2 regions of the Delftia sp. GW456-R20 genome follow, and region 2 is predicted to be linked to the other one. Evidence: predicted binding sites of a transcription regulator. Region 2 holds the regulator's gene; the other holds the start of a gene.
What was found. The regulator NrdR, encoded in region 2, represses ribonucleotide reductase genes. The targets are predictions, from matches to a motif close to CACNANATNTNGTG.

Region 1 (4,362 bases), on a different contig from region 2:
CGCAGGTAGTAGGTGGTCTTCAGACCGCGCAGCCAGGCCAGCTTGTAGGTGTCGTCCAGCTTCTTGCCCGATGCACCGGCCATGTAGATGTTCAGGCTCTGGGCCTGGTCGATCCACTTCTGGCGGCGCGCAGCGGCCTCGACCAGCCAGGTGGGCTCGACCTCGAAGGCGGTGGCGTACAGGCTCTTGACGCCCTGGGGCACGCGGTCGATGGGGCGCAGCGAGCCGTCGAAGTGCTTGAGGTCCATGACCATCACGTCGTCCCACAGGCCCAGGCGCTTCAGGTCACGCACCAGGTACTGGTTGATGACGGTGAACTCGCCGGACAGGTTGGACTTGACCGACAGGTTGCCGAACGAGGGCTCGATGGAGGCATCGACGCCGACGATGTTGGAGATGGTCGCCGTGGGCGCGATGGCCACGCAGTTGGAGTTGCGCATGCCGTGCTGGCCGATCTTGGCGCGCAGGGCATCCCAGTCCAGGCGCGAGGAGCGGTCCACTTCCACATAGCCGCCGCGTGCCTTCTCCAGCAGGTTCAGCGTGTCCAGCGGCAGGATGCCCTGGTCCCACAGCGAGCCCTTGTAGCTGGAGTACTGGCCGCGTTCCTTGGCCAGCTCGGTGGAGGCCCAGTAGGCGTAGTAGCAGATGGCTTCCATCGACTGGTCGGCGAACTCCACGGCCGCGTCGCTGGCGTAGGCGATGCGCATTTCATAGAGCGCATCCTGGAAGCCCATCAGGCCCAGGCCCACGGGGCGGTGGCGCAGGTTGGAGTCCTTGGCCTTCTGCACGGCGTAGTAGTTGATGTCGATCACGTTGTCCAGCATGCGCATGGCCGTGGTGATGGTCTTGCGCAGCTTGCCGTGGTCGATGGCGCCATCGACGATGTGGCGCGCCAGGTTGACCGAGCCCAGGTTGCAGACGGCGGTCTCGGTGTCGCTGGTGTTCAGCGTGATCTCGGTGCACAGGTTGGACGAGTGCACCACGCCGGCGTGCTGCTGAGGCGAGCGCACGTTGCAGGGGTCCTTGAAGGTGACCCAGGGGTGGCCGGTCTCGAACAGCATGGACAGCATCTTGCGCCACAGGTCCATGGCCGGGATGCGCTTGAACAGCTTGAGTTCGCCGTTGTCGGCCTTGGTTTCGTAGGCCTTGTAGGCGTGCTCGAAGGCGGCACCGAAGAGGTCGTGCAGGTCGCCGACATCGGAGGGCGAGAACAGGGTCCAGTGGCCCTTTTCCATGACGCGCTTCATGAACAGGTCGGGAATCCAGTTCGCCGTGTTCATGTCGTGCGTGCGGCGGCGGTCGTCGCCGGTGTTCTTGCGCAGTTCGAGGAATTCCTCGATGTCCAGGTGCCAGGTCTCCAGGTAGGTGCAGACGGCGCCCTTGCGCTTGCCGCCCTGGTTCACGGCCACGGCCGTGTCGTTGACCACCTTGAGGAAGGGCACCACGCCCTGCGACTCGCCGTTCGTGCCCTTGATGCGCGAACCCAGGGCGCGCACGCGCGTCCAGTCGTTGCCCAGGCCGCCGGCGAACTTGGACAGCAGGGCGTTTTCCTTGATGGACTCATAGATGCCGTCCAGATCGTCGGGCACCGTGGTCAGGTAGCAGGAAGACAGCTGCGAGCGCAGCGTGCCGCTGTTGAACAGCGTGGGCGTGCTGCTCATGAAGTCGAAGGACGACAGCAGCTCGTAGAACTCGATGGCGCGTGCATTGCGGTCCTCTTCCTGCAGCGCCAGGCCCATGGCCACGCGCATGAAGAAGGACTGGGGCAGCTCGATGCGCGTCTTGCGCACGTGCAGGAAGTAGCGGTCGTACAGGGTCTGCAGGCCCAGGTAGTCGAACTGCTCGTCGCGCTCGGCCTTGATGGCGGCAGCCAGGCGGGGCAGGTCGTAGTTCAGCAGCTCGGGGTTGAGCAGCTCGTTGTCCACGCCCTTGCGGATGAAGCCGGGGAAGTACTCTGCGTAGGCCGCCTGGATGTCGGCCGGGTGCACGTCACGGCCCATGACCTCGCGCACGATCGTGTGCAGCAGCAGGCGGGCGGTGACGTAGGTGTAGTCGGGGTCTTTCTCGATCAGCGTGCGGGCGGCCAGGATGGAGGCCTTGAAGACTTCTTCGATCGGCACGCCGTCGTACAGGTTGCGCAGCGTCTCGGCGACGATGGGGGCGGCCTGGATATCGGCGTTGAGGTTGCGGCAGGACGCCTCGATCAGCGCCAGCAGGCGGGCCTGGTCCAGCGGCACGCGCTGGCCGTTGTCGGTCACATGCAGCACGGGCGCCGGTGCGGCGGCGGCAACCGCTGCGGCCTCGGCGGCCTTCTTTTGCTCGGCACGTTCCTGGTTGCGGCGGTCGCGGTACAGCACGTAGGCGCGCGCCACGTCGTGGTGGCCGCCGCGCATCAGGCCCAGTTCGACCTGGTCCTGCACATCTTCAATATGGAAGGTGCCGCCGCCCGGACGCGAGCGCAGCAGTGCGCGAACCACGGCCTGGGTCAGCTCGTCCACGGTCTCGCGCACGCTGGCGGAGGCCGCGCCCTGGGCTCCGCGCACGGCCAGGAAGGCCTTGGTCAGCGCGACGGCGATCTTTTGTGGCGTGAAGGGCACCACATCGCCGCTGCGGCGGATGATCTGGTAGCCGTCCTGCACGGACAGGTGATGGGCGGAGGAAGGATTGGCAGCATCACCGTGCGCAGCGGGAGCCAAAGAATTCAGTGCTTCTTGCATGAGTTTCCTCAACGGGTGTTTGTGGATAGAACGGACGCGGACCTGCACTTGGGGCAGGCTTGCTGGGAGATGGAATCGGGGTCGGATGTACACACCGTTTTCACAGGGTGTGCACAGCTTGTGAACACTAGATATGGTGTCCAGCGTGCTTCTGGGCACTACCTGTAGTGTATCGCCGTCTCATGTACACGGGGTACTCACGGCCGGAAAACCGCTGTTTGCGCTGCGCCAAACGGGTGCACAACCTACAAGCCAATAGCAGCAAAGGCCCGCTGCGCCGTGGCTTGCGGGCGATGGTCCGCCGCAAGCCGCGGCAGCCTTGGCCCTGCGCCGGTCGGACCGCTGAAAGCCCCATGGACAGTGGGGCTGCGACACATGCGTGAATTTGTAAAAAATGATCAGGCAGCCGCTGCGTGCGCCGGGCGCGCCACATCGGTTGCTTTCTGGATTGACAGACCCTTTGTCCTCTGCCTGTGGACAAGCGGGATTTTGCGCAAGACCTGGCGGTGCCTGCGATGAGGGTGTGCGCTTACGTGGAGGGCTGGCCCGCGCCCGGCGGCAGCTGCCAGTTCGCCGTGGCAGGGTGATGGGCCAGCAGCCCGCGCAGCCGGTGCCAGTCGAAGCCTACGCCCGGATCGCATTTGCGGCCCGGCGCGATGTGCTCATGGCCTGCGAGATGGGCCACGGGGTAGCGCGCCGCGATGGCGTTGCACAGGGCATCGAGCGCCGCGTACTGGGCCGGCTCGAACCGCAGGCCCTCCAGGCCTTCGAGCTCTATGCCGATGGAGTCGTCGTTGCAGCGGTCGCGGCCCCGCCAGCAGGAAGCGCCTGCATGCCAGGCGCGCGCATCGCAGTCCACAAACTGCCAGACCTCGCCCTGGCGCGTGATGAAGAAATGCGCCGACACCTCCAGGCCGCGTATCCCCTGGTAGTAAGGATGGGCGTCCCAGTCGAGCTGGTTGGTGAACAGTTGCTGGACCGCACCCGTGCCGTACTCGCCCGGGGGCAGGCTGATGGAGTGCACGACGACCAGATCGACCAGCGCCTGGGCCGGGCGCTCGCCAAAGTTGGGCGAGGGCAGGTGGCGGGCCTGCTGCAGCCAGCCGCCTTGCCAGGTCCAGGCCGGGGCCTGGGTGGCTTGCGCCTGTGGATCAGGACTCGCCATGGCCGCCTCCGTCCGCCTCGGCGCTGGCGTCGCCGGGCAGGGCGATGTTCAGCCGGTCGATGCGGTAGCGGATCTGGCGCAGGCTCAGGCCCAGGCGCGCGGCGGTGGCCGTGCGGTTGAAGCCGTTTTCCTGCAGCGCCTGCACCAGGATGCCGCGCTCGCGCTCGTCCAGCCAGGCCTGCAGGTCACGGGGCAGGTCGGCATCGGCTGGCTCTGGCGATAGCGGGCCGCCTTGCGGCAGGGGGCGCGAAGGCGAGAGCGAAGGAGATGGCGAGGCGGATGCGGGCGGTGCAGGCGGTGCGGGCGGCGTGCCGCAGGGCAGCTGCATCTCGGGATCTATGCGCAGCGGCCCGTCCTCGCCCAGCGTGATGGCGCGGTGCAGCAGGTTCTCCAGTTCACGCACATTGCCGGGCAGGGGCAGGCGGGCGATCTGCTGCACAGAGCGCTCGTCGATCTCGGGCATGGGCAGGCCGGATTCCT
Region 2 (4,362 bases):
ACTTCGAGAACCGCATGCTCAAGGCCTACATCCGCGACTGGCCCGAGGGCGAGCGCCAGGGCGCGGACTGATCATCGGGGCGATATCGACCTTTCGACCTTTCGACCTTTCGACCATTTCACCTTGGGCAGCAAGGCCTCCGAACGCAAAATGCGGCGGAGGCCTTTGTCTTTGCGCGCAGGGCGCAAAGCAGATGGTCGCTTGAACAGCGAATGGACGGGAGGCCGCAGGACCTGTCAGTGCACGCGGCGGCGTTTGGGCTTGAGCAAGGCGCTGGGCGGCACGTCATAGGCCTGTCTGAAGACGCGGCTGAAGTGCGAGAAGCTGGTGAAGCCACAGGCCAGCGCCACATCGGTCACGCGCCGCGCATTGTCTGCCCGAAGCAGCAGGTGCGCCTGGGCCAGCCGTTCGTTCCAGAGCCAGCGGCTGGGGGTCAGGCCTTCGGTGGCAAACAGCCGCGCCAGGCTGCGCAGCGACATGCCCATGTCCCGAGCCACCTGCAAGGGCTTGAGCTCGGGGTCGTCGAGCCGGGCCCGCATGTACTGCTTGGCCTGGGCAAGCCTGTTGCGGGTTCTGAAATCGCCAGGGCTGGACGATGTCAGCAGCACATTCAGCAGCGAGGGGCGAAGGTCCTGCTCCTCGTCCTTGTGCTGAAGGCCTGGCGATGCCGGCGGAGTGCTGCCCGCAGGGTCGCTGTGATCCTGGCTTTGCGTTGAGTCGTAAGAGGCCTGCATTTCACGAACCTCCCGCAGTTTGCGGCTGGTGCCTGTGTGGTGATCCGCAGGCGGTTGAAAAAGGGTGGATTGCAATTTTAACTATGAATATTTGCAATTCGATAGCTATATTTGTTATCACCGGGCGATGGCTGCCTGCGCAATGCGCCGCCGCCCCAGGCACGGCGCTTGCGGGCTACCCGGGCATAATCGTCGGCCTATGAGCGGCAACACCTTCGGCACCCTATTCACTGTCACCAACTTCGGCGAATCGCATGGCCCGGCCATAGGCTGCGTCATCGACGGCTGTCCGCCCGGCATGGCGCTGAACGAAGCGGATATCCAGCAAGAACTGGATCGCCGCCGTCCCGGCACCAGCAAGTTCGTGACCCAGCGCAACGAGCCCGATGCGGTGGAAATCCTCTCGGGCGTCTACGAAGGCCGCACCACGGGCACGCCGATCGCGCTGCTGATCCGCAATACCGACCAGCGCAGCAAGGACTACTCCAACATTGCGCAGAGCTTTCGTCCCGGCCATGCCGACTACGCCTACTTCCAGAAATACGGCATCCGTGATCCGCGCGGCGGCGGCCGTTCCTCGGCACGGCTGACGGCCCCGACGGTGGCCGCTGGTGCCGTGGCCAGGAAGTGGCTCAAGGAAAAGTTCGGCACCGAGTTCCGCGCCTGCATGACCCAGGTGGGCGAGCTGTCGCTGCCCTTCGAGAGCTGGGAGCATGTGCGCAACAACCCCTTCTTTGCGCCGGTGGCCGATGTGTCCCGCTACGAGGAATACATGGATGCGCTGCGCAAGTCGGGCGACTCCTGCGGCGCCGCGCTGCGCGTGCAGGCCAGCGGCATGCCGGTGGGCCTGGGCCAGCCGCTGTATGACCGCCTGGATGCCGACGTCGCCTACGCCATGATGGGCCTGAACGCGGTCAAGGCCGTGGAGATCGGTGCCGGTTTCGACAGCGTGGTCCAGCGCGGCACCACGCACGGCGACTCGCTGAGTCCCGAAGGCTTTCGCAGCAACAACGCCGGTGGCATCGTCGGCGGCATCAGCACGGGTCAGGACCTGGAAGTGCGCATAGGCATCAAACCCACCAGTTCCATCATCACGCCGCGCGAATCCATCGACGTGCAGGGCCAGAGCACCGAGGTCATCACCAAGGGTCGCCACGACCCCTGCGTCGGCATCCGCGCAGCGCCCATCGCCGAGGCGCTGCTGGCCCTGGTGGTGATGGACCATGCGCTGCGCCACCGCGCACAGTGCGGTGACGTGGATTCGGGCCTGGCTCCCATCCCTGCCGCCGCGCCCTGAAAGCACTGCCAGGCCACCAAAGAAAAAGCCGCCCAAGGGCGGCTTTCTTGCGTCCTGCCGGCCTGATCAGCCGGGATTGCGCACCTCATCCATGACGTTCTTGAAATCGTCCACATCCTCGAAGCTGCGGTAGACGCTGGCATAACGGATGTAGCCGACCTTGTCGAGCAGCTTGAGCTCGCGCATCACCATCTCGCCCAGGCGGCTGGAGAGCACTTCGCGCTCGCCCAGGTTGCGCAGCCGCTCCTCGATGCGCTCGATGGCGGCATCGATCTGCTCTGTGCTCACGGGGCGCTTGCGCAGCGCGATCTTGAACGAGCCCAGCAGCTTGGCGCGCTCGTACTCGATGCGCCGCCCGTCCTTCTTGACGATGGCGGGAAAGCTGACCTCGGGCCGCTCGTAGGTGGTGAAGCGCTTGTCGCAGCCGCCGCACTGGCGGCGGCGGCGGATGAAGCCCCCATCCTCGGCCTCACGGGTCTCCACGACCTGGGTGTCCGGATGGCTGCAGAACGGGCACTTCATGGCAGGCCTCTATGCGTGCAACTCAGGCGCCGTAGACCGGGAAGCGGGCCGTCAGCTCGGCCACCTGGGCGCGCACGCGGGCCAGGTTGGCTTCGTCGGCGGGGTTCTCCAGCACGTCGGCCAGCAGGTTGGCTGTCAGGCGGGCTTCCTCTTCCTTGAAGCCGCGCGTGGTCATGGCGGGCGTGCCCACGCGGATGCCGCTGGTCACCATCGGCTTTTCGGGATCGTTGGGGATGGAGTTCTTGTTGATCGTCATGTGGGCGGCACCCAGCGCGGCTTCGGCCGCCTTGCCGGTGATGCCCTTGGCGCGCAGGTCCACCAGCATGACGTGGCTTTCCGTGCGGCCGGAGACGATGCGCAGACCGCGTGCTGTCAGCGTTTCCGCGACAACCTTGGCGTTCTTCACGACCTGCTCCTGGTAGGTCTTGAACTCGGGCGACAGCGCTTCCTTGAAGGCCACGGCCTTGCCGGCAATGACATGCATCAGCGGGCCGCCTTGCAGGCCGGGGAAGATGGCGCTGTTGATGGCCTTCTCGTGCTCGGCCTTCATCAGGATCACGCCGCCGCGCGGGCCGCGCAGGCTCTTGTGCGTGGTGGTGGTGACCACGTCGGCGTGGGGCACGGGGTTGGGGTACACGCCTGCGGCGATCAGGCCGGCATAGTGGGCCATGTCCACCCAGAAGATGGCGCCGACTTCCCGGGCGATCTTGGCGAAGCGCTCGAAATCGATGGCCAGGGCGTAGGCCGATGCGCCGGCCACGATGATGCGGGGCTTGTGCTCGCGCGCCAGCGCTTCCATCTTGTCGTAGTCGATGGCTTCTTCGGCATTCAGGCCGTAGGAGACCACGTTGAACCACTTGCCCGACATGTTCAGCGGCATGCCGTGCGTCAGGTGACCGCCTTCGGCCAGGCTCATGCCCATGATGGTGTCGCCGGGCTTGGCAAAGGCCATCAGCACGGCCTGGTTGGCCTGGGAGCCGGAGTTGGGCTGCACGTTGGCGGCTTCGGCGCCGAACAGCTTCTTGACGCGGTCGATGGCGAGCTGCTCGACCACATCGACGTTCTCGCAGCCACCGTAGTAGCGCTTGCCCGGATAGCCTTCGGCGTACTTGTTGGTGAGCTGGGAGCCCTGGGCTTCCATGACGGCAGGCGAGCAATAGTTCTCGCTGGCGATCAGCTCGATATGTTCTTGTTGACGCAGGTTCTCGGCCTGGATGGCGGCAAAGACTTCGGCGTCGACCTTCTCGACGGTATTGGTGCGTTGAAACATGGCAGTCCTGTGAACTTGAAATTCCCTTGAGGCCAAGGGCTGCCCAGGCGAACGGCGGAACACTCCAGATCCCGCGTGCGCATGGAGGCTGGGCGGTACGCTCCCCGGTGGTTCACAGAAGGTGGTCCTTCTCGGGCCTTCTGCTGGTTTCCACGTCAGCGGCAGCGGTGCGTGAAGCGGCTGCGCCTATCGCCAGTTGCGTACCCCGCTAGTGTAGCTGAGCCGGTGGCGCCGAAGATCTGGCAGGGGCGTTGCAGAAGGCGTTTGCGTGGGCCACCTGCAGTTGGATCGGGCATGAAAAAAGCTGGCCTTGGCCAGCTGTGCATTCACTATGCCGTGAAGTCAGGCTACAGCGCCGGCTCCTGGGACTGAAGGGCCACCTGCTCGGAGCGGGCAGAGGTATTGCTCGAGCTGACCGGCACGGCTGCAGGCGCAGCCGCTGCTGCCGGGCCCGAGGCCTCGGCCACGGGGGGGGCCGGCTTGGTGGAGGCAACCTGTACAGCCTGCCGGGGCTGATCGACCTTGGCGGTCATCAAAGG

Region 1: A4F85_RS16675 (ribonucleoside-diphosphate reductase subunit alpha) is a predicted target of NrdR. The motif match lies at 2,843-2,856, and genes of this name have one in related genera.

Annotation. Positions count from the first base shown of each region.
Region 1 is NZ_LWCN01000004.1:2,539,273-2,543,634, reverse strand. It holds gene A4F85_RS16675 (ribonucleoside-diphosphate reductase subunit alpha) at 1-2,717, opposite strand, end outside; gene ampD (1,6-anhydro-N-acetylmuramyl-L-alanine amidase AmpD) at 3,247-3,882, opposite strand; gene A4F85_RS16665 (sigma-54-dependent transcriptional regulator) at 3,869-4,362, opposite strand, start outside.
Region 2 is NZ_LWCN01000001.1:79,578-83,939, reverse strand. It holds gene A4F85_RS00355 (CBS domain-containing protein) at 1-71, shown strand, start outside; gene A4F85_RS00350 (helix-turn-helix domain-containing protein) at 237-734, opposite strand; gene aroC (chorismate synthase) at 934-2,031, shown strand; gene nrdR (transcriptional regulator NrdR) at 2,098-2,553, opposite strand; gene glyA (serine hydroxymethyltransferase) at 2,576-3,823, opposite strand; ZMP/ZTP riboswitch at 3,858-4,033, opposite strand; gene A4F85_RS00330 (lytic transglycosylase domain-containing protein) at 4,171-4,362, opposite strand, start outside.